4 regions of the Promicromonospora sp. NPDC110617 genome follow, and region 2 is predicted to be linked to each of the others. Evidence: riboswitches for the same ligand, from Rfam matches in the RefSeq annotation. Region 2 holds a riboswitch; each other region holds the start of a gene.
What was found. A riboswitch is a leader RNA that binds a small molecule or an ion and turns the genes downstream of it on or off. The one in region 2 is predicted to bind thiamine pyrophosphate.

Region 1: linked by a shared signal. The riboswitch ahead of thiM (hydroxyethylthiazole kinase) and the one ahead of ACZ7LE_RS25055 (YkoF family thiamine/hydroxymethylpyrimidine-binding protein) in region 2 are both predicted to bind thiamine pyrophosphate.
Region 3: linked by a shared signal. The riboswitch ahead of ACZ7LE_RS21735 (thiamine ABC transporter substrate-binding protein) and the one ahead of ACZ7LE_RS25055 (YkoF family thiamine/hydroxymethylpyrimidine-binding protein) in region 2 are both predicted to bind thiamine pyrophosphate.
Region 4: linked by a shared signal. The riboswitch ahead of ACZ7LE_RS10600 (TenA family protein) and the one ahead of ACZ7LE_RS25055 (YkoF family thiamine/hydroxymethylpyrimidine-binding protein) in region 2 are both predicted to bind thiamine pyrophosphate.

The regions. Positions count from the first base shown of each region.
Region 1 covers NZ_JBVKBM010000001.1:2,118,622-2,124,364, forward strand. The annotation lists gene ACZ7LE_RS09300 (RyR domain-containing protein) at 1-496, shown strand, start outside; gene dxr (1-deoxy-D-xylulose-5-phosphate reductoisomerase) at 535-1,704, shown strand; gene thiD (bifunctional hydroxymethylpyrimidine kinase/phosphomethylpyrimidine kinase) at 1,765-2,631, opposite strand; gene thiE (thiamine phosphate synthase) at 2,754-3,458, opposite strand; gene thiM (hydroxyethylthiazole kinase) at 3,455-4,288, opposite strand; TPP riboswitch at 4,278-4,375, opposite strand; gene ACZ7LE_RS09325 (GNAT family N-acetyltransferase) at 4,430-5,026, opposite strand; gene ACZ7LE_RS09330 (TetR/AcrR family transcriptional regulator) at 5,023-5,628, opposite strand.
Region 2 covers NZ_JBVKBM010000005.1:212,530-218,272, reverse strand. The annotation lists gene ACZ7LE_RS25070 (hypothetical protein) at 1-1,564, shown strand, start outside; gene ACZ7LE_RS25065 (Gfo/Idh/MocA family oxidoreductase) at 1,599-3,020, shown strand; gene ACZ7LE_RS25060 (LacI family DNA-binding transcriptional regulator) at 3,030-4,025, shown strand; TPP riboswitch at 4,152-4,237, shown strand; gene ACZ7LE_RS25055 (YkoF family thiamine/hydroxymethylpyrimidine-binding protein) at 4,312-4,980, shown strand; gene ACZ7LE_RS25050 (ECF transporter S component) at 4,973-5,599, shown strand; gene ACZ7LE_RS25045 (ABC transporter ATP-binding protein) at 5,589-5,743, shown strand, end outside.
Region 3 covers NZ_JBVKBM010000004.1:3,744-9,486, reverse strand. The annotation lists gene ACZ7LE_RS21755 (sensor histidine kinase) at 1-289, shown strand, start outside; gene ACZ7LE_RS21750 (response regulator) at 289-936, shown strand; gene ACZ7LE_RS21745 (ABC transporter ATP-binding protein) at 961-1,689, opposite strand; gene ACZ7LE_RS21740 (ABC transporter permease) at 1,689-3,329, opposite strand; gene ACZ7LE_RS21735 (thiamine ABC transporter substrate-binding protein) at 3,560-4,639, opposite strand; TPP riboswitch at 4,635-4,740, opposite strand; gene ACZ7LE_RS21730 (DUF4235 domain-containing protein) at 4,778-5,059, shown strand; gene moaC (cyclic pyranopterin monophosphate synthase MoaC) at 5,080-5,550, shown strand; gene ACZ7LE_RS21720 (MoaD/ThiS family protein) at 5,547-5,743, shown strand, end outside.
Region 4 covers NZ_JBVKBM010000001.1:2,417,140-2,422,882, forward strand. The annotation lists gene ACZ7LE_RS10580 (GDSL-type esterase/lipase family protein) at 1-249, opposite strand, end outside; gene ACZ7LE_RS10585 (hypothetical protein) at 495-1,811, shown strand; gene ACZ7LE_RS10590 (glycoside hydrolase family 15 protein) at 1,948-3,774, shown strand; gene ACZ7LE_RS10595 (LLM class F420-dependent oxidoreductase) at 3,720-4,499, opposite strand; TPP riboswitch at 4,564-4,656, shown strand; gene ACZ7LE_RS10600 (TenA family protein) at 4,648-5,400, shown strand; gene ACZ7LE_RS10605 (SRPBCC family protein) at 5,507-5,743, shown strand, end outside.

The sequences.
Region 1 (5,743 bases), on a different contig from region 2:
GGCGTGGCAGAGCACGCCCGCGATGGTCTCCTGGTCCGAGCTGTCCGAGGACCTGCGGGCCGCCAACCGGGCGCAGGTGCGCGCGATCCCTGACCGCCTGCGGCAGATGGGCTGCACCGTCGTCCCCGCGGGCGACGTCGAGCACGGCCGGATCCCGGAGCCGGTGGTCGACGCGCGGGCCGTGGACGAGCACGACCGCTGGATGGCCGAGAAGGTCGCCGCCGGCTGGACCTACGGGCCCGAGCGCGACGACGCCCGCCGGCTGCACCCCGACCTGCGGCCCTGGGCGGACCTGTCCGAGCCCGACCGGGAGAAGGATCGCGCCGCGATCCGCGGCATCCCGGTGATCCTGGCCGACTTCGGCCTGCGGGTGGTCCCGCTGGACGACGACGCCGGCTGGGAGCCCGCGGACGCCCCCGTCCCCGACCCGCGGGGCGTGGTCCGCGGCTGGCGCATGTTCGGCCGGGGCCGGACGGAGCAGCCGGGCGAGTCCTGACGCCGGCCGGGCCGTCCCGGGCTGACAGGATGGGCCTCATGCGAAGCGTCACCCTTCTCGGCTCCACCGGTTCCATCGGCACTCAGGCCGTCGACGTCATCGGGCGCAACCCCGACCGGTTCCGCGTGGACGCGCTGTCCGCGGGCGGCTCCGACCTCCCGCTGCTCGCCCGGCAGGCGGCCACGCTCGGCGTCCGCGCCGTCGCCGTGGCCGACGCCGCCGCGCGCCCCGCGCTGACCACCCTGCTCGGCGAGGCCGGTGCCGACGGCGTCGAGGTGCTCGCCGGCCCCGACGCCGCCACCGAGCTGGCCGGGTGGGGGAGCGACGTGGTGCTCAACGGCATCACCGGCTCCGTCGGCCTGCGCCCCACGCTGGCCGCGCTGGGCGCCGGCTCGACGCTGGCGCTCGCGAACAAGGAGTCGCTCGTGGTGGGCGGTGCCCTGGTCAAGGCCGCCGTGCGGCACGAGGGACAGATCGTGCCCGTGGACTCGGAGCACTCCGCGATCGCGCAGTCGCTGCGCTCGGGCTCCTCGGCCGAGGTGCGCAGGCTCGTGGTGACCGCGAGCGGCGGGCCGTTCCGCGGCCGCTCGCGGGAAGACCTGCGTGACGTGACGCCCGCCCAGGCCCTGCGGCATCCCAACTTCGCGATGGGCCGCGTGGTCACCACCAACTCCGCCACCCTGGTCAACAAGGGGCTGGAGGTCATCGAGGCGCACCTGCTGTTCGACCTGCCGTTCAGCGCGATCGACGTCGTGGTGCACCCGCAGCAGATGATCCACTCCATGGTCGAGTTCGTCGACGGCTCCACCATCGCGCAGGCCGGGCCGCCGCGGATGCTCGTGCCGATCGCGCTCGGCCTGTCGTGGCCCGAGCGGCTGCCCGACGTCGACGTCGGGATCGACTGGACGCAGGCCGCGAGCTGGGAGTTCCTGCCCCTGGACGACGACGCCTTCCCCTCGGTCCGGCTGGCCCGCCAGGTGGGCGAGGCCGGCGGGACCCATCCCGCGGTCTACAACGCCGCGAACGAGGTGTGCGTGGACGCCTTCCACGACGGCACGATCGGGTTCCTCGACATCGTCGACACGGTGGCCGCGGTCGTCGAGGCGCACGGGACGACGGCTGCGGGCGACGCGTCGTCGGTCGAGGGCGTGCTGGAGGCCGACGCCTGGGCGCGGGCCCGGGCGGCGGAGATCCTCAAGTCGGCGTAGGCGGACCACCCGGCTGACTCGCCGGTTCGACGTGGCCGAGTCAGCCGGGTGGTCAGGCGGTCAGCTGGCCGGTGCGCGGGTCGCGAAGCCGTGGTCGACCGGGCCGTGACCATGCCACGGGCCGGTCGTCGTGCCGGTGCCGCCGACGACGAGGCCGTCCGCCGCGCGCAACGCTCCGGTCAGGTACTCCTTGGCGGCCCGGACGGCGGGTTCCCACCTGTCGTGCACGGGTCGCAGCACCGCGCACGCCGAGCTGAGCGTGCAGCCCGTGCCGTGGGTGTTCCGCGTGGGGATCCGGAGCGCCACCAGGGCGACGACGCCGTCCGTGGCGACGCCGTCCCCGCTGACCCCGGGCCCCGCGAGGTGGTCGACCGACTCCGCCGAGTCCAGGTGCCCGCCCTTGACCAGCGCATACCCCGCCCCGAGCGCCCGCAGCGCCCGGGCCTGGTCCGCCGCCTCACTGCCGTCGCGGGCCGGTTCGACGCCGAGCAGCACGGCGGCCTCGGGCAGGTTGGGCGTCACGAGGTCGGCCAGGGGGAGCAGCTCGTCGCGGAGCACCGCCTCGGCGTCGGGCGCCAGCAGCCGGTCGCCCGACGTCGCGACCATCACCGGATCGAGCACCACGAACGGGGCCTGCTCGGCGGCCCGCAGGTCCCGCAGTGCCGCCACGACCGCCCGGGCGACGGCGGCGTCCGTGGTCATTCCGATCTTGATCGCGTCCACGGCGACGTCGGCGAACAGCGTGTCGAGCTGCGCGCGCACCATGTCGGCGGGCACGGGGTGCACCCGCGTCACGCCGGTCGTGGACTGCGCCGTCAGCCCCGTGAGCACCGCGCAGCCGTAGCCGCCGAGCGCCGCGAAGGTCTTCAGGTCGGCCTGGATCCCGGCGCCGCCCGACGGGTCCGAGCCCGCGATCGTCAGAGCCACGACGGGATGGCCGGGCGGGCGCACGCGCGGGGCTGTGTCGTTGCGAGCGGCGGCTTCGGCGGGACGCGCTTCGATGGCGCGAGAGACCTCGCCGACCTGGGCCGCGTCCCGCGCCGGCGCGCTCACGAGGCCGGTCCCGTCGTCGCCCCCGAGCGCACGCCGGAGCGGTTCTCGGCCCGCGCCGCCGCCCAGGCCAGCGCGATCTCCCGCGCCGCGGCGGCCGGGTCGGGCCGCCCGCAGACGGCGGAGACGACGGCGCTGCCGGCCGCACCGGCGCCGTGCAGCGCGGCGACGTCCGCGGCCCGCAGCCCGCCGATCGCCACGCACGGCAGCGCCGCGGCGGCCGTGACGACGCTCAGCCGGGTGAAGCCGATCGCCGGCCGGGCGTCGGACTTGGTCAGGGTGGGTCGCACCGGGCCCACCCCGAGCAGGTCGACGGTGCCGGGCGGCAGGTCGGCCGCGGCCTGCGCCTCCTCCGGCGTGCTGACGCTCAGCCCGAGGTGCCGGTCCGGCCCCAGCAGCCGCCGCGCCGAGACGGGGTCGAGGTCGCGCTGGCCCACGTGGGCGCCGTCGGCGTCGATCGCGAGCGCCACGTCCACCCGGTCGTCCACCACGAGCGGGACGCCGAGCGGCCGCAGCAGGGCGACCAGGGCGCGGCCGAGGTCCACGAGCTCGCGGGTGGTCGCGCCCGGGTCGCGGAGCTGGACGGCGGTCACGCCGCCGTCGACCGCCGCGCCCACCGTGGCGACGACCCCGGCGGGGCCGCCGCACTGCTGGGTGTCGGTGACGAGGTAGACGGACGGGTCGAGGCGGATCCGGGCGCTCATGCCTCGGCCCGCGCGGGCTCATGCCCGGCGGCGGGCTCGTTCACCAGCCCGGCGCCGAACCCGACGGCCTCGGCGTCGACGTCGAACACGCGGTCGACCAGCTCCACGGCGAAGCTGCCGGGGGCGGTCGACGTGGTGCGGTCGGCGGCGACGCACAGCCAGGCCGTCGCGGCGGTCGCGGCGAGCAGGCGGTCCTCGGTGACGGCGGAGCACGCAGCGACCAGCGCGCCGAGCGAGCAGCCGACGCCGGTCACGCGCGTCATCAGGGAGGTGCCCGCCTGGACGCGCACGACGCGCTCGCCGTCGGTGATCAGGTCGGACGCGCCGCTGACGGCGATCACCGCCCCGGAGGCCCGGGCCAGGCCCAGTGCGACGTCCCGCACGGCGTCGGGCGTGTCGAGGGAGTCGACGCCCCGGCCGCCGGCGCCGCCGGCGAGCGCCTGGATCTCGGACGCGTTGCCGCGCACGACGGCGGGGCCGCGCGCGAAGAGCTCGGCCGCGAGTCGGGTGCGCAGCGGCAGCGCGCCGATGGCCACGGGGTCGAGCACCCAGGGCACGCCCGCGGCGGTGGCGCCGTCGACGGCGGCCCGCATGCCGTCGGCCTGGCCGCCCTCGACGGTGCCGAGGTTGACGAGCAGGCCGCCGGCGGCGCCGGCCATGAGGGGCGCCTCCTCGGGGTCGGCGACCATGGCCGGTGCCGCGCCGGCGGCGAGCAGGACGTTGGCGGTGAAGTTGGTGACCACCACGTTGGTCACGCAGTGCACCAGGGGTGCGGTGTCGCGCACCGCGGTGACGACCGACGCGACGGCGTCGGGCAGGACGGAGCCCATGAGGCGTTCCCTTCGCTAGCACTACCTAGATCAGGTTCCACGGGTGCATCTCAGCCGGGCGGGTGCCCGGCGCCCCGCGCCAAGTGGGCCCACCCTAGTCGCGGACGGCGTCCGCCCGAAACCGGCTCCGTGGGTGCGGTGCTAGCTCGACCCCGTCGCGGTCCACTCGCTCGCGAGCACGCCCATGACGACGTCGTCGTGGTAGCGGCCGGCGTGGAAGACGGCCTCCCGGCGTCGTCCCTCCACGACGAAGCCGCACCGTTCGTACGCGCGCCGCGCGTCGGTGTTGAAGCTCCAGACGCTCAGCTCGACGCGGTGCAGGTTCATCTCCTGGAAGGCGTACCGGAGCATGACGCGGACGGCGTCGGACCCGTACCCGTGCCCGGTGTGCTCGGGCCCGAGAATGATGCCGAGGGTGCCGGTGCGCTGCGGCAGGCCGGCTCCGTGGATGGTCACGTGCCCGACGAGGTGCGGGTCCTCGACGGTCTCGACGCTCAGGCCGACCGCGCCCGGGTCGGTGTTGGCGCTCCACGCGCGGAACAGGTCGGCGGCCGGCCCAGCCGGCCGGGGACGCACGGTGGGTTGCTGCAAGGGCTGCCACTCGGAGTCCCGCCACCACCGGTCCAGGTGCGGCAGGTCGTCCTCGGCCAGGGGGCGCAGCCGGACGGCGCGGCCGACCAGCAGGCCGCGACCGTAGTCCCGGGCGTCTTCGCTGCTGGTGAGGCCGCCCGCCGTCATGCGCAGCTGCCGTCCTGGTCCGCGGAGTGCTCCGCCCGGAACTGCAGCCCGTCGACGAGCAGGTCGAGCATGCGCCGGCCGTGGTCCGGCTCCTCGTCCTCCATGGGCAGCGACAGCTTGGACACGGCGTACAGGAGGTCCTGCGGGCTGACGACGGCGCGGACGGCGCCGGCCGCGACGGCGGTGTCGAGCAGCGAGCCGAGGGCGGGGCCGAGCCGCCCGATGAAGTAGGCGGGCAGGGCGTCGAACGCCGGGTCGCCGGAGTGCAGCGCCGAGGCGAGCCCGCGCTTGGTCACGAGGAACTGGGTGTAGCGGTGGAGCCACTTCTCGAGCGCGACGACCGGCGGGTGCTCGGCGGCGAGCACCGGCGCGGCGTCGGCGGTGGCGTCGACCTCGGCCTGGAACACGGCCTTGACCAGGTCGGACCGCTTGGGGAAGTGCCGGTAGAGCGTGCCGACCCCGACGCCGGCCAGGTCGGCGATCTCCTTGGCGGGCGCGTCCACGCCCGACGTGCCGAAGACCTGCTTGGCGGCGTCGAGCAGCGCGTCGATGTTGCGCTGCGCGTCGCGGCGCAGCGGCCGCTGCTCTGTGTTCTGGATCACTTCGCTCCCGATCTCTTGCTAACCGGAATGGCTTTCCATATAGTTCTGGAAGAGCGTTCCGCTTAGCTCAAGACTACGGCATCGCGGTGACGCCCACCAGACCTCTCGACCCCAG
Region 2 (5,743 bases):
GGCCGCGCTGCTGGAGGCCGCGGGCGTCGAGCGCACCGTCTACTACGAGCTCATCGACTCCGGCGCCAACCGCGCCGAGCCCGAGCACAACTTTGGCATCAGCCGGCTGCCCACGGGCGGCGGCACCGCGCTCACGCCCAAGCCCGCCTACCCGGCGCTCGCGGTCTACAACCGGCAGACGGCGGGGCGCACGCTGACCGAGCTCCGGCGCCTCGACGGCGCGGTGGTGGCCGACTTCGCGGACGCGGCCGGCGGCGTCGTCCGCATGGTGTGGGCGACGGGCGACCCGGTGACCGTGGCCGTGCAGACCGGTCCGTCCTCGCGGCTGGTCCGGGGCGACGGGCGGTCCTGGCGTGCCCTGCCGAACGCGACCGTCGAGCTCACGGTCGGGGGCGACCCCGTCTACGTGACCGGCGCGGCCGGCACCCCGGCGGTCGTCGCCGACGCGGCGGCGCAGGTCACCACGCCCGACCAGATCCCGCTCGGCGGCGGCGCCTCGGTCCCCGTGACCGTGGACCGCGCGGCCCTGGGCGTGACCGGCGACGTGAGCGTCGTCGGCCCGGTCGGGGGCGGGGTCACCCTGACCGGCACCGGCACCGAGGTGCAGGGCGTGCTCGACCTGGAGCCGATGCGCGAGGCGGGCGAGCGCCCCGTCGCCTACACGGTGCGCAGCGGCGACGCGGTGGTCGCCTACGTCGGCGACACCACCGAGGTCGTGCAGAACCCCGTGCTGTCCTTCGGGCCGGTCGCGGACCGGAAGGGCGGCGTCGGGCTCGCGCTCGGCACCCGGAACCTGCCGGGCGGCGACGCCGTGGACGTGGCCGACGTCGGCTGGACCGTCGGCGAGGCGTCCGGCACCGTCCCCGCCTTCTCCGTGGGCACGGGGCAGACCGCGACGTCGGCGATCGACGGCGCGGCGCTCACCCCGTGGCAGCCCACGAAGTTCGCGGTCTCGCTGACGGCGGCGGGCGAGACCCGGAAGCTCACCGGCACCACGGCGCTGGCCCCGGTCGCGAAGGAGCCGCACCGCGCCGCCGTCGTGGACTGGCGCGCCCGCGGCACCTACGTCGCGCTCAGCGGCGGCACGCCGGACGCGGACGACCTGGGCGGCACCTTCGCGCTGTCGTGGAGCGACCGCGGCCTGCGGGTCCGCGCGGTGCTGCGCGACGAGGACCACCTTCCCTCCGCCGCGGTGGACCGGCTCTGGGCGGGCGACTCGATCCAGCTCGCCGTCGCGCGCGGCCTACCCGGGCAGGACCCGGCCTCGCGCGTCGAGCTCGGCATCCACCCCGGCGAGACGGCGTCCGTCTACCGGTACACGGCCCCGGCCGGGACCGTCAGCACGGTCAGGGCCAAGGTCGTGCGCAAGGCCGGGACCACGACGTACGACGTCGTGGTGCCCTGGGCCGAGCTCGGCGTGGACCCGAAGGACGGCGCGTTCTCGTTCTCCCTGCTGGCCAACGACAACGACGGCGGCACCCGCCAGGGGTTCCTGGAGTGGGGCAGCGGCATCGGGCCGAGCAAGAACGCCGCGTTCTTCGTCCCGGTCGTGCCGGTCCGTTGACCCCTCACTTCCCACGAACCCGGAGGACACAGCCATGACACGCACCACCGACCGCCGCTCGCGGTACGCCCTGATCGGCACGGGAGGCCGCGCCCAGCTCTACCTCGACGCGCTCACCGGCCCCTACGCCGCGGAGGCCGAGCTCGTCGCCTGGGGCGACACCAACGCCGGGCGGCTCGACTGGAACGAGCGGCGGCTCGCCGAGGCGGGGTATCCGGCGCCGGAACGCATCGACCTGGGCGCGATCACCGCCTACGTCGCGGACGCGGGCATCGACCGGGTGATCGTCACCGCCCCGGACCACGCGCACGCCGACCTCGTGGTCGCCGCCCTGCACGGCGGGGCCGACGTCGTGGTCGAGAAGCCGCTGACGACCGACGCCGAGGGCGTGCGCCGCATCGCGGAGGCCGTCGAGGCCACCGGGCGCGACGTCGTCACGACCTTCAACTACCGCTACTCGCCCCGCAACGCCGCGCTGAAGGAGGTCGTCGCGCGCGGCGACCTCGGCGAGGTCACGTCCGTGCACTTCGAGTGGCTCCTGGACACCTCGCACGGCGCCGACTACTTCCGCCGCTGGCACCGGCGCAAGGAGAGCTCGGGCGGGCTGCTCGTGCACAAGTCGTCCCACCACTTCGACCTCGTCAACTGGTGGCTCGCCGACCTCCCGACGCGCGTCTACGCCAGCGGCGGGCTCCGCTTCTACGGCGACGTCAACGCCGCCCGGCGCGGGCTGGGCCCGCGCCCCGCCCGCGGCACCCACGACGGCGCCCACCTCGACCCGTTCGCGCTCGACCTGCGCGACCACGAGCTGCTGCGCGGCCTGTACCACGAGCAGGAGGGCCACGACGGGTACCTGCGCGACCAGGACGTGTTCTCCGCCGGGATCGACATCGAGGACAACCTGTCGGTGATCGTCGACTATGCGCGGGGCGCGACCATGACGTACGCACTGAACGCGCACGCCCCCTGGGAGGGCTATACGGTCGCGATCAACGGCACCCGGGGACGCGCGGAGCTCTCGGTCGTCGAGCGCGGCGCAGTCTCGTCCCGGGCCGCCGCACGGCCCGTCGACCCGTCGGCGCAGGGCGACCCGGCGGAGGGCGACGACCTGCGCCCCACGGGGGAGCGGCTGCTGGTCCAGTCGCACTTTGGCACCGCCCGCGAGGTTCCCGTGCCGCAGGCCACGGGCGGGCACGGCGGCGCCGACGACGCACTGCTCCGCGACCTGTTCCTGGGTGCGGGCGACGGCGCCGACCGCGACGAGCTCGGCCGCGCCGCGTCCTGGCTCGACGGTGTCCGGGCGCTCGCGGTCGGTGTGGCGGGCAACGCGTCGCTGGCCGGCGGCGGGCCCGTCGTCGTCCGCGACCTCCCGTTCGGCGCGGCGCGCGAGGCGTTCGGCGGCGACCTGGCCGACGTGCCCGCCGAGGTGCCCGGACCTGCGGCGACGGCTCGCTAGGATCATCGGATGGCGACACAACGCGCCGTGCGCCTGAGCGACGTCGCCGCGGTGGCCGGCGTCTCGAAGGCGACCGCCTCCAAGGCGCTCAACGACAGCCCGGTGGTCTCGCCGGCGACCAAGGCCCGCGTGCTGGAGGCCGCCGAGCGCCTGGACTTCCGGCCCAACGCGCTCGCCCAGTCGTTCGCGTCGGGCCGGAGCCGGACCGTCGGGCTGCTGACCCACCGCGCGACGGCGACCTTCTCCCGGCCGGTCGTCATGGGCGCCGTCCTGCGGCTCGGGAGCCGGGAGCGTGCCGCGCTCGTGTTCGACGGCCGCATAGACGCCCACCGCGACATGACCGAGAGCATCCGGACCCTGCAGGACCGGCGCATCGACGGGCTGCTGGTGGTCGGGTCCGGCTACGCGCGCGTGACCCCGTCGATCACGCACCAGTTCGAGGTCCCGGTCACCTACGCCTTCGCCGCCACCGACGACCCCGGCGACTACGTCTTCCTGCCGGACAACGAGCAGGCCGGGTATCTCGCCGGGCGGCACCTCGTCGAGCGCGGCCGGACCCGGATCGCGCACGTCACCGCGCAGGCCGACGACCTCGCGGTGCGGCGGCGCGCCGCCGGCCTGTCACGGGCGCTGGAGGAGGCCGGTCTGGCACCCGTCACGACCCTGCACGGATCCTGGCGCCGTGAGTGGGGCGAGCAGGCCCTGCACCTTCTCGACGAGGGCGGCCTGCCCTTCGACGCCGTGTTCTGCGGCAACGACCACATCGGGTTCGGCGTGCTCGACGCCCTGGAGGCGCAGGGTCGCCGGGTGCCGGACGACGTGTCCGTGATCGGCGTCGACAACTGGGAGGAGGTCGTGATCGACCAGAAGCTGCGCCGCCTCACCACGATCGACCTCGACCTCATGGGTGTGGGGCGGGTCGCGGCCGACAACGTCATCGAGCCGGCCGCGACCGGGGGAGAGCGGTTCGTCGAGCCGATCCTCGTCCAGGGGCCGTCCACCTGACCGAGCCCGGGGCGATGGCCGTGAGCACGTTGGGCGGGTCGGGTAGGCGCGCGTCCCGGGCTTGACCAGAGCCTGGGCGATTGCTCTCACTATTCGGACATTCGCGGCTGTTATGGTGGGCGCCGAGCACGGGAGTCCGGTAGGCCGGGCTGAGAGGGAGTAATCGAACTCCGACCGTTGAACCTGATCCGGATCATGCCGGCGCAGGAAGCGACCTCAGGGCGTGGCCGTACCGGTCCCCGTCCTCCTGTGCCCGACGGATATCCGACGGACAGGGGAGGACCTGATGGCGAACCACGCCACGGCAACGGACGAGACCGCCGAGCTGCGCGGCGACCCGATGCGCTTCGGCGTCGGCGCGCGGATCACCGCGGCGGTGATGTCGGACGACTACGTCGACGTGATCCTGGGCGCGCTGCGGCAGGCCGACGCGACCGGTCTGGTCGTCGAGACCGGCGACGTGAGCACCTACGTGGGCGGCGCCGAGGCCGACCTGCTGCGGTACGTGACCGACCTGACGGCCGGGATCGCGGCGTCGGGCAAGCACGCCGCGATCACCGTGCACCTGTCCCGGGGCTGCCCGGGCGAGGTGGCCTGCGACCTGCCGGGCGGGGCCGGCCCGCGGGTCACCGAGGTGCCCCGGGGGCGCGACACCGGCCGGTTCGTCTCGGCCGAGTGGGCGCTGTACCCGCTGGCCGACGACGTCCGCGCGGACGTCACGCCGGACCACATGCGCGACATCTACGCCGCGATCGAGCTGGCCAAGGACAACGGCACGTTCCGCGGCTCGCAGCACTTCGTCACCCGCCTGGAGGGCGACGCCGGACGGGTGCTCGCCAGCGCCTTCGCCGGCTGGGTCCTGGCGGGCCGCACGGTGCAGCACGTCACCAGCCACCTCACCCTCTCGGTGAACAGCCCGAGCCACGTCCGCGCCCCGGGCGGCACCGGTGAGTGAGCCGACGACGCGCCGCCGGGCGCGGCTGCCGCTGCGCGACATCGTGCTCATGGTGATGCTCGGCGTGGTGTTCGGATTCCTGTACTGGGCGCTCGTGCAGGCGTGGAACGGGCTCGCCGTGGCGATGGGACCGGCGGGCGACCTGGCCCAGCACGTGCTGCTGGGCGGCTGGCTGCTCGTGGCGCCGATCGCGGTCGCGATCATCCGCAGGCCGTTCGTGGGCATCATCGCCGAGGTGATCGCCTCCGTCGTCGAGGTGGTGTTCCTCGGCTCGCCGGTCGGGCCGCTCCTGCTGGTGGCTGCGGCGATCCAGGGCGCCGGCAGCGAGCTCCCGTTCGCGCTGACCCGCTACCGTCGGTTCGGGTGGGGCGTGTACGCGGTCTCGGGCCTGCTGGGCGCGGGCCTGGTCTTCGTGTGGTCCGCGTTCCGGTTCGGCTGGTACGGACAGGACATCCTGGCGCTGCGCCTGGGCATCCAGCTCGTCTCCGGCCTCGTGCTGGGCGGCCTGCTCGCCAAGGTGATCGTCGACCGCCTGCACGGCACCGGCGTGCTCGACGAGTTCGCCATCGGCCGGGCGGACGCCGCGCTCCGCGGACCCGTGGCGCGCCGTGAGCGCTGACGCCGTCGTGGCGGCCGCCGACGTCGGGGCGACCGTCGTCGAGACCGCCGGACTGGAGGCGGTCTACGGCACCGGCGACGGGGTGGGACCCGTCGACCTGCGCATCGAGGCGGGGCAGAGCGTGCTCGTGCTCGGCCCGTCGGG
Region 3 (5,743 bases), on a different contig from region 2:
CGCCGAGCCGTCGCCCGCGGTCGCCATCGCCGCCTACCGCGTGGTCCAGGAAGGCCTGACCAACGCCCGCCGGCACGCGCCGGGCGCGGCCGTCCGGGTCACCGTGACCACGTGCGCGGACGAGGTCCGGGTCGTCGTGGCCGACGACGGCCCCGAGCACACGTCCGACGCCGCGCCCGGGACCGGTCTGGTCGGCCTGCGCGAACGGGTGGAGCTGCTGGGCGGCACGCTCGACGCAGGCCGCTCACCTGCTGGTTTTGCCCTGGAGGCGCGGATACCGTGGGCCTGATGGAGACCCGCCTCGTGATCGTCGACGACGACGCCCTGGTCCGCGCGGGCCTGCGCCTCATGCTCGACGGCGCCGAGGGCATCCGCGTGGTCGGCGAGGCCGCCGACGGCGGGGACGTGGCGGAGGTGCTGGACGCCCACCCCGCCGACGTCGTGCTCATGGACCTGCGCATGCCCGGCGTCGACGGGATCGAGGCCACCCGCCGGGTACGGGGCCGGCCCTCGCCGCCTGCCGTCGTCGTGCTCACCACCTTCGACACCGACACCGAGGTGGTCGGCGCGCTGCGCGCCGGGGCCGCCGGCTACCTGCTCAAGGACATGCCACCCGCGCGGATCGCCGCGGCGGTGCGCGCCGCGGCCGACGGCGAGCCGGTGCTCGCGCCGGACATCGCCCGCCGCCTGATGGAGACCGTCGCCGCCGGCGGCGGCGAGGCGCGGGACGCCCGGAGCGCCCTCGACCGGCTCACGAGCCGGGAGCGCGACGTCGCCGTCGAGATCGGGCGCGGCTCGTCCAACGCGGAGATCGGACGGCGGCTCTACCTGAGCGTCCCGACGGTCAAGGCGCACGTCTCGAGCGTGCTCGTGAAGCTCGGCGTGGAGAACCGCACGCAGGTGGCACTGCTCGTCCAGCAGGCCGGCGCGGCCTGAGGCCGCGTTCCCGGACGGTCCGCGTCAGGCGCGCAGCCCGAGGAACTCCGCCACGCGGTCGGACGCCGGCGCGGTGCGCAGCTCCTCCGGCGCGGCGACCTGGAGCAGCCGGCCCCGGTCCATGACCCCGACCCGGTCGGCCACGGCCGAGGCCTCGGCGTGGTCGTGCGTCACGAACACGGCGGTGGTCCCGGTCTCGACGAGCGCGACCCGTACCTCGCCGGCCAGCCGCTCCCGGAGCTGCCGGTCGAGCGCGGACAGCGGCTCGTCGAGCAGCAGCAGGCGCGGCCGCGGCGCCAGGGCGCGCGCGAGGGCGACCCGCTGCTGCTCCCCGCCGGACAGCGTGGGGACCGCCCGCTGCTCGTACCCGGCGAGCCCCACGAGCTCCAGCAGCTCGATGACCCGCGCGTCCCGCTCCTGGCGGGTGAGCGGCAGGGTCTCCAGGCCGTAGGCCACGTTGCGCCGCACGTCCCGGTGCGGAAAGAGCTGGCCGTCCTGGAACATCAGCCCGAACCGGCGCCGGTGCACCGGCAGGCGGCCGACGTCGGCGCCGTCGTACAGCACCTGCCCGCCGGCCAGCGGCTCCAGCCCCGCGACGGCGCGCAGCAGGGACGACTTGCCGCACCCGCTCGGCCCGAGCAGGGCCAGCACCTCGCCGGGCGCCACGGTGAGCGTGACGCCGTCCACCGCCGTCACGCCGGCCGCACCGGTCCCGTACCGCACCGAGACGTCCCGGATCTCCAGCCCCGCCATCAGAACTCTCCTCCCGCGCGGTCGTCGCGCAGTCGCTCCGCCACCATCATGACGGTCGCGGTCAGCGCGGCGAGCACCACGGACGCCGCGAGCGCCATCCCGTAGTTCTCCGCCCCGGGGCGTCCGATGAGGCGGTAGATCACGACCGGCAGGGTGGCGCCGTCGGGCCGCGCGAGGAACGACGTCGCGCCGAACTCCCCGAGGGAGACCGCGAACGCGAACCCGGTGGCCAGCCCGACCGAGCGCAGGGCGATCGGCAGGTCCACGGTGCGCAGCACGCGTCCCGGGCCGGAGCCGAGCACGGCGGCGACCTCCCGCAGCCGGGGGTCGATCGCCCGGAGCACCGGCAGCACGGTGCGCACGACGAGCGGCACCGCGACGACGGCCTGCGCCACCGGCACGAGCAGCCCGGAGGTGCGCAGGTCCACGCCGAGCACGGGCTGGTCCATGGTGATGAGGAAGCCGAACCCGACGGTCACGGCGGAGACGCCCAGCGGCAGCATGAACAGGCCGTCGAGTGTGCCGATCGCACGGCGTGCGCCCACGGACCGGGGCCGCCGGGACACGACGAGCGCCACGAGGCCGCCCACGACCAGGGCGATCAGGGTGGCGGTCAGCGCGATCCGCAGCGACGTCGCGGTGGCCTCCCACACGGTGACGACGAGCGCGTTCCGCTCGCCGGTGGTCCCGAGCGCCAGGTAGTTGCCCGGGCCCCACGACCCGTCCGGCTCCCGGAACGAGCGGACGACCAGCCCGGCGAGCGGCAGCGCGATGAGCGCGGCGACGATCGTGACGCCCGCGAGCGAGGCGCTCACGTCCGCGGGCGAGCGCCAGGACAGCGGGCGCGCCGAGCGCCGCGCCGACACCAGGTGCAGCGCGGCCTCGCGCCGCCGGCGGGCGCGCGCGGAGACGGCCAGGGCGGCGGAGATGACCACGAGCTGCAGGACGGACAGCACGGAGGCCGACCGCAGGTCCAGGAACTGCGTGGTGCGGGTCCAGATCTCGGTCTCGATGGTGCCGTACCGCACACCGCCGAGCACGAGCACCACCCCGAACGCCGTGGCGCAGAACAGGAACACCACCGACGCCGCCGAGGTGATCGCGGGCGCGAGCGAGGGCAGCGTGACGGTGCGGAACACGCGGGCCGGACCGGCGCCCAGCGACGCCGCGGCCTCCTCGGCCCGGGGGTCGAGCCGCTCCCAGAGCCCGCCCACGGTGCGCACCACCACGGACACGTTGAAGAAGACGAGCGCGACGACGATCCCGGCGAGCGACTCCTCCAGCCCGAGGAACCCGAGCGCACCGCTCGGCGCGAACAGCGCGCGGAACGCGACGCCGACCACCACGGCGGGCAGCACGAACGGCACGGTCACCAGCCCACGCGCCAGGCTGCGCCCCGGGAACGACCGCCGGTACAGGAGGTAGGCCAGCGGTAGGCCGAGCAGCACGGAGAACGCCGTGCCGAGCACCGCCTGGGTGAGGGTGAGCCCCACGAGCCGCCACGTGCGGGGGCGGGTGAGCACCTCGACGAACCCGGTGAGGTCGAGCGCGCCGTCGGGCACGAACCCGCGCACCACGAGTGCCGCCACCGGCCACGCGAAGAAGACCGCGAGGAAGCCGAGGGGAACGGCGACCGCCACGCCCCAGAGGAGGGGCGCGGGTCGCAGCCCGTGCCTCCAGCCCGGGCTCCGGCTCAGGCCCTGCCCTTGGTGGACTGAGCCTGCGGCTCCGCTCCGGGCGGGTGCCTCGTTCCTCGGCCCTGATGCGCTGCGCCTCCGGCTCAGGCTCTGCCCTTGGTGGGCTGAGCCTGCGGCTCCGCTCCGGGCGGGTGCCTCGTTCCTCGGCCCCCACCCTGCGCTGCGCCTCCGGCTCAGCCCACGACGGTCTCGGTCCACCGTTCGATCCACTCGTCGCGGTGCTCGCTCACGTCGGCCGGGTCCACCTCGAACGGGGCGTCGGCCTGGGGCGCGAACTTCTGCCAGTCGGCGGGCAGCTCCACGGCCGCGTCGGCCGGGTACATGTACATCGACTCGGGCAGGGCGGCCTGGACGTCGTGGGTGAGCAGGAAGTCCACCAGCGCTCGCGCGCCCTCCGGGTTGTCGGATCCCGCGAGCACGCCCGCGTACTCGACCTGCCGGAAGCAGGTCTCCAGCAGCGCGCTGGTGGTCGACTCCGAGCCGTCCTCGCTCACCGTGAACGCCGGCGACGTCGCGTAGGACAGTGCGAGCGGCCGCTCGCCGCCCTCGCCCGCCCCGGAGAAGTCGACGTAGTACGCGTCCTCCCACGAGTCGGCGACCTTGACGCCGTTGTCCACGAGCGAGGCCCAGTAGTCCTCGAACCCGTCCTCGCCGAACGCCCCGATCGTCGCCAGCAGGAACGCGAGCCCCGGGGACGACGTCGCCGGGTTGGTCACCACGAGCAGGTCCTTGTACTGCGGGTCGGCGAGGTCCTCCAGCGTCGTCGGCACCTCCAGGCCGGACTCCTCGAACCAGGCCTCGTCGGCGTTCACGCAGACGTCGCCCTGGTCGACGGGCGTGAGCGCGCCGCCGAGCTGCTCGGCGCCCTGGGGCAGGTCCGCGGGTGTGTACTGCTCGACCACGCCGGCCTCCAGCGCGCGGGAGGCGAACGTGTTGTCGATGCCGAACACCGCGTCCCCGAGCGGGGCGTCCTTGGTCAGCACGAGCTGGTTCACCAGCGTGCCGGCGTCACCCGCGGCGCTGACCTCGACCGTCGTGCCGGACTCCTGCTCGAACTGGTCGATCAGCTTCTCGTCGAGCGCCCAGGAGTCGTGGGTCACCAGCGTCACGGTCCCCGGGTCGCCGGTGGCGGACGAGTCGTCGCCGGACCCGGAGCCGGATCCGCCGGAGCACCCGGCGAGCAGCAGTGCCGTCGACAGCGCGACCGCGACGGTAGGGATGGTGCCCCCGTGGGCACCGGAAAGACGCGACATCATTCCTCCGACTTCCTCCGCCGGTGTCAACCGGATCAGGTTCAAGGGTCTGCGGCTCTCCGCACTCTCAGCGCCATCGGGGCGCTCCCCTGTCGTTTCCGTGCAGCCTAGTCGGCCGTCGAGGGCTACGGTGTGGAGATGGGCCAGATTGAGACGGAACAGACACTCGGCGAGAAGGTCGGCACCCTCGCACTGACGATCGCGGCCGGCTGGGTCGCCCAGAAGGCCGTCAGCATGATCTGGAAGGGCGTGACCGGAAACGACGCGCCCAACAAGCCGGACGACCCGGAGCTGGACCTGCTGCAGGCGACCGTGTTCGCGGCCGTCGCCGCCGGCACCGCGGTGTTCGCCAAGCGGCTGGCCGCGAAGGGCGCGCACAACGCCGCGGTGCGGATCGCCGCGCGGCGCAGCGCCGCGTGAGGGCATGACACCCTGGTGCCGTGAGCTTCACGCACCTCGATGACCGCGGCCAGGCCCGCATGGTCGACGTCACCACCAAGCAGCCGACCGTACGCTCGGCCACGGCCTCCGGCCTGGTCCGCTGCACCCCTGCAGTGATCCAGGCGTTGCGCGACGGCGCCGTGCCCAAGGGCGACGTGCTCGCGGTGGCGCGCGTCGCGGGTATCGCCGCGGCCAAGAAGACGCCCGACCTGCTGCCGCTGGCCCACGTGATCGGCGTGCACGGCGCAGCGGTGGACCTGGAGGTGACCGACGACGGCGTCGTCGTCACCGCCACGGTCCGCACGGCTGACCGCACCGGCGTCGAGATGGAGGCGCTCACCGCCGTCGCGGTCGCCGGTCTCGCCGTGATCGACATGGTGAAGGGCCTCGACAAGTCGGTCTCGCTCGCGGACGTGCGGCTGGAGCGCAAGACGGGCGGCAAGTCGGGCGACTGGGTGCGTGCCGAGTGATCACGGTCCGCTACTTCGCCGGCGCCCGGGAGGCCGCGGGGCGCACCTCCGAACAGCTCGACGGCCCGACGTCGGTGGCCGCCCTCCGCGGCGCCCTCGCCGCCGCCCACCCGGCCCTGGGTGCCGTGCTGCCGAAGTGCGCGCTGCTGGTCGCGGGCGCCCGGACCACGGCGGACGACGCGGCAGTGCCGGA
Region 4 (5,743 bases), on a different contig from region 2:
GGTCGCGTTCACCACCAGGGGAGCCGTGCCGAACTGGTTCTGCAGCCGCACGCGCAGCGCGGAGCCGCCCTGCGTCAGCCGGGTCACGACCCGGACCGACCGGTTCTGGAACGTCTCCGGGCTCAGCCCGGAGCTGCGCTGCTGTGACTGCGTCCACGACGTCGACCACTCGTCGGCATCGGGCGCGGACGCGCCGGCTGTGACACTCCCGCCGACGGCGACCCCGGCCGCCGTGACGAGCGTGATCAAGGTACGTGCAAGGTCTCGGAACACCATCGGTCCACCCGCTCCGTTGCTCGAGTCGTCACTGATCGAGTACGTGGCGCGGCGCACCGTGCGCCCCGCCAGGCGGAACGCCCGCCAGACGGAACGTATGACCCGGGCATCCGACTGTCAACGCTGTCATCGCCCGATCGGGTGACTTTTTGCTGGCGGGCGGGCGTGCCCGCTCCTACGGTGTGCAGGCAACCGTCCCCTCGTGCAAGGAGACCATCATGCGCCGTCGTCGCCGCTCCGCACTCGCCGTCGCGAGCCTCGGGCTGGCCGCCCTGCTCGCCACCGCGGGTCAGGCCACGGCAAGTCAGGCCATCGCGAACCAGACCCCGTCCGCCCAGGCCGGGCAGGCCGGGCAGTCCGACCAGGCCGGGCAGTCCGACCAGGCCGGGCAGTCGCAGGCCGCGCTCGCGGCCGCCGCGACCCCGCTCACCGCGAGCAACTTCCGCTACACGCTGTCGCAGACGTCGTCCTCCCTGGTCAGCGCGCTCGACTCGGCGCTGCCGAACGTGTCCATGGGTGCGGTGGCCGACGACGCGAACCGCACCCCGAGCTGCGGCAGCGCCCCGTCGGTCACGAACCGCACCGCCTACTACTGCTGGAACGCGGGTGACCAGGACACGGACGCCTGGTACCCGCAGGGCATCACCACCAGCTCGGACGCGTACGCCGAGGGCACGTACGACGGCAAGCGGATCAACCTGGTGAGCTGGTACGACCACGCCGAGGACGGGATCGACAAGGGCGTCCGCGTCAGCGTGTCGAACCTGTCGGCGAGCGCCTCCGCCCCGCCGTACCGGCACATCCTGCTGGTCGAGCCGAGCGGGACGGCGAGCGCGCCGTCGTTCAAGGCTGTGAACGTCCATGCGGGCGGCATCATGTGGTACGGGAACCTGCTGTACGTGGCGGACACGAGCGGCGGTTTCCGGGTGTTCGACCTGGACCACCTGTGGCAGGTCTCGACGGGCGACTCGTCGGCGATCGGGCGGCAGTCGGACGGCTCGTACCAGGCCTTCGACTACAAGTACGTGCTGCCGCAGACGGCGAAGTTCACTGACTCGACGGCGGGCGGGTACGCGCAGCTCCAGCACTCCTCGGTCTCGCTGGACCGGACGAGCACGCCGGACTCGGTGGTCGTCAGCGAGTACCGCAGTGCGGCCGACGTCGACGCGGGCGCGCAGGTCCGGACGATCCGGGTGCCGATCGACTACACGAACCGGTTCCTGAAGCCGGCGTCGGACGGGATCATCAAGGCGACCGAGGCCTACCGGACGGACCTGGAGAGCGTGCAGGGTTCGACGGCGATCAACGGTGAGTTCTTCTTCTCGCAGAGCGACGGCTCCGACCACTCGGACCCGAACTCGGACGGTGACCTGCACACGTTCGTGGCGCCGTCGGGTTCGATCGTGCGGCACGGGAACGCGCTGACCGTGGGGGCGGAGGACCTGTCCTACGACCCGACGCGGGACTATCTGTGGTCGCTCGGTGAGTACCCGGGCTACCGGTGGGTGTACGCAGCGGACGCCTCGTCGTTCTGAGCCTCGACGCCGCCACCCGCGCACGTGTCAGACGTACAGGTCACCCGCGTGACCTGTACGTCTGACACGTGAGTGAGGGTGGGCGGGCGCGTGTCGTGTGCTGTTCAGCGGGTCGGGCCGAACCTAGGGTGGTCCCGTGACGCGTCGCATCGAGGACTACGGGATGGTCGGTGACCTCCAGACCGCCGCACTGATCGGCCGGGACGGATCGGTCGACTGGATGTGCCTGCCGCGTTTCGACTCGCCGGCGTGCTTCGCCGCGCTGCTCGGGGACGAGCGGCACGGGTCGTGGCGCCTGGGCCCGACGTCGGGCGGCGACTGCACGAGCCGGCGCTACCGGGACGGCACGCTGATCCTGGAGACGGAGTGGGACCTGCCCGAGGGCCGGGTCCGGGTGGTCGACCTGATGCCGCCGCGCGGTGACGAGGCCGATCTGGTCCGGATCGTCGAGGGCGTCAGCGGCCACGTCCCCATGACCACCGAGCTGCGGCTCCGGTTCGACTACGGGAACATCGTGCCCTGGATCACCCAGGACGGGGACGCGCTGCGGGCCGTCGCGGGCCCGGACTCCGTGCGCATCGACTCGGTGGTCCCGATGGCGCACGAGGGGTCGACCGACGGGGCGGTGCTGCGCGCCGAGTTCACCGTGGGGCCCGGCGACCGGGTGCCGTTCGTCCTGAACTACCACGCGTCCCACCTGGAGACCCAGGACCCGGTGGAGCCGTACGCTGCGTTGCGCGACACCGAGGACTTCTGGCAGTCCTGGCTCGAGGGCTGCAGCTACACCGGGCAGTGGCCCGACGCCGTGCACCGCTCGCTCATCACGCTGAAGGCCCTCACCTACGCCCCGACGGGGGCGATCGCGGCGGCGGCCACGACGTCGCTGCCCGAACAGCTCGGCGGCACCCGGAACTGGGACTACCGGTACTGCTGGCTGCGCGACGCCGGGCTGACCCTGCAGGCGCTGATCGGCACGGGCTTCATCGACGAGGCGCGCGAGTGGCGGGCGTGGCTGCTGCGCGCGGTGGCGGGGGACCCGGCGGACCTGCAGATCATGTACGGGCTCGACGGCCGGCGGCGGCTGCCGGAGTACACGCTCGACTGGCTGCCCGGTTTCGAGGGTTCCGCACCGGTGCGGATCGGCAACGACGCGGCGAGCCAGCTCCAGATCGACGTGTGGGGCGAGACGCTGGATGCCCTGCACCAGGCGCGCGAGGCGGGGCTGGAGCAGGACCAGGACGTGTGGCGGCTGCAGCGGGCGCTGCTGGAGCACCTCGAGGAGCACTGGGACGACCTCGACAACGGGCTCTGGGAGGTGCGGGGCCCGCGCCGCGCGTTCGTGCACTCGCGCGTCATGGCCTGGGCGGGCTTCGACCGGGCCGTCCGCGCCGTCGAGAAGTACGGCCTGCCGGACGAACCCGTCGAACGCTGGCGCGCCGTGCGCGACCGGATCCACGACGACGTCTGCACCCACGGGTTCGACGCCGAGCGGAACACGTTCACGCAGTTCTACGGCTCGGACGGGCTCGACGCGGCGCTGTTGCTGATCGGCCAGGTCGGCTTCCTGCCCTGGGACGACCCCCGCGTGGTCGGCACCGTGGACGCCGTGCAGCGCGAGCTGGGTCAGGACGGGCTGCTGCGGCGGTACCACAACGAGGCCGACGACCGGGTGGACGGCCTGCCCGGCGCCGAGGCGACGTTCCTGGTGTGCAACTTCTGGCTGGTCGACGCGCTGCACGGCATCGGCCGGGTCGACGAGTCCGTCGCCCTGTTCGAACGACTGCTCGCCGTGCGCAACGACCTGGGCCTGCTCAGCGAGGAGTACGACCCGGCCACCGGCCGGCACCTCGGCAACACACCCCAGGCGTTCAGCCACCTGGGCCTGGTCAACAGCGCGCTGCGCCTGGGTCAGCCCCGCGCGTCGCGCCAGGCGACCCAGTCCGTGACGGTCGACAGGTCGTAGTCCGGGCCGGTCACCCCGACGGTGAACAGGCTGACCCCGGCCGCCACGAGGGCCGCACCCTCCTGAGCGGGCGAGCCCTGCGCCTGCACCGAGCGCTCGACCAGTGCAGCGGTGTCGCGCCCGACGGCGGCTCCGTGCTCGTCGAGGATCGCCGACTTGCTCGTCAGGGTCGGCAGGTCGCCGAACGAGTGCCAGATGTCGGCGTGCTCGGCCACGATCCGCAGCGTCTTGCGCACGCCGCCGCCGCCGATCAGGACCGGGATCTCGCGCGACGGCGCCGGGTTGCCGGCCGCCAGTCGGGCCTTGATACGCGGCATCGCGTCGGCCAGGCTCGCGATGCGCGAACCGGCCGTGCCGAACTCGTAGCCGAACTGGTCGTAGTCCTTCTCGAACCAGCCCGCGCCCAGCCCCAGGATCAACCGCCCGCCGGAGATGTGGTCGACCGTGCGGGCCATGTCCGCCAGCAGGTCGGGGTTGCGGTAGCCGATGCCGCTCACGAGGGCGCCGATCTCCACGCGCTCGGTCTGCTCGGCCCACGCGCCGAGCATGGTCCAGCACTCGAAGTGCTTGCCGTCGGGGTTGCCCCGCAGCGGGAAGAAGTGATCCCAGTTGAAGATGATGTCGACACCCGCGTCCTCGGCGCGGAGCACCGCGTCACGCAGGGCGGAGTAGTCGGCGTGCTGCGGCTGGAGCTGGACACCGATGCGGATCGGGCGGTCTGTCATGGCGGCAGCCTACGACCCGCCAGGCCGGGCAGCCCGCGGCCCGCTCGATCCGGTAGCGTCTGCCGCACGTGACACGGGGTGCCCTGCCAGGGCTGAGACCACACCCGTCGAACCTGATCCAGATCATGCTGGCGAAGGGATGTCCACCGTGACTTCTTCTGTTGTCCCCGTTTCCACCCAGACCCCGTCCGGCCCCGCCGCCGTCCGCCCGTTCACCGAGGAGGCGTGGGAACGCATCGCGGGCTGGCGCGACGCCGTCGAGCACATGCCGTTCGTCAAGGCGCTCGCGGACGGCTCGCTGCCCGCCGAGTCCTTCGCGTTCTACCTCGCCCAGGACGCCGCCTACCTGCGCGAGTACTCGCGCGTCCTGGCGCGCGCCGCGCAGGTGGCGCCCGACCCGGCCGCGCAGGGCTTCTTCGCGCGGTCGTCCGTGACGGCGCTGGAGGTCGAGACGGCGCTCCACCGCGACTGGCTGGGCGCGCACGCCGGGCTGGCGGCGGGCGACGTCGCCGCGGTCGAACCGTCGCCCGTGACCGCGGCCTACACGGGCCACCTGCACGCCGCGGCGTCGGGCGGCTACGCCGAGACCGTCGCCGCGCTCCTGCCCTGCTACTGGCTCTACGCGCACGTCGGGAGCGTGCTCGTGGACCTGGCCGGACGCCGCCCCGGCGGCCTGGCGGGCCACCCGTACGCGACCTGGATCGGCACCTACGGCGCCGAGGCCTTCCAGGAGTCGACCCGGCAGGCCCGCCGGCTGGCCGACGACGCGGCCCGCTGGGTCTCCCCGGACGAGCGCGCGCGCATGCTGCGGGCGTTCGAGATCTCGTCGGTGCACGAGTACCTCTTCTTCGAGCAGGGCCTGTCCGCCCCCACCTGGCCGACGCCGCCCGTCCGGGCCTGAGGCTCGTCGGCCTCGAGCGTGTCGGCCGGGCGCGAGATCGCGCCCCGAGGTCGAGACTAGGGGGTGACGCCGGCCGCCGGCGTCACCCTTCAGGACAGGAGCACCGATGCCGAGCTACAGCACCACCGCCGTGATCGACGCCTCGCCCGAGGCCGTCTGGGCGGTCTTGTCCGACGTCGAGCACATGCCCGACTGGACGTCGTCCATGACGTCGGTCGAGATCATCGACGGGCCCAACCCGCCGGACGTCGGCTCGCAGGTGCGGATCGAGCAGCCCAAGCTGCCGCTCGCGATCTGGCTGATGGACGAGTGGGACCCGCCGCGCCACTTCGCGTGGATCAGC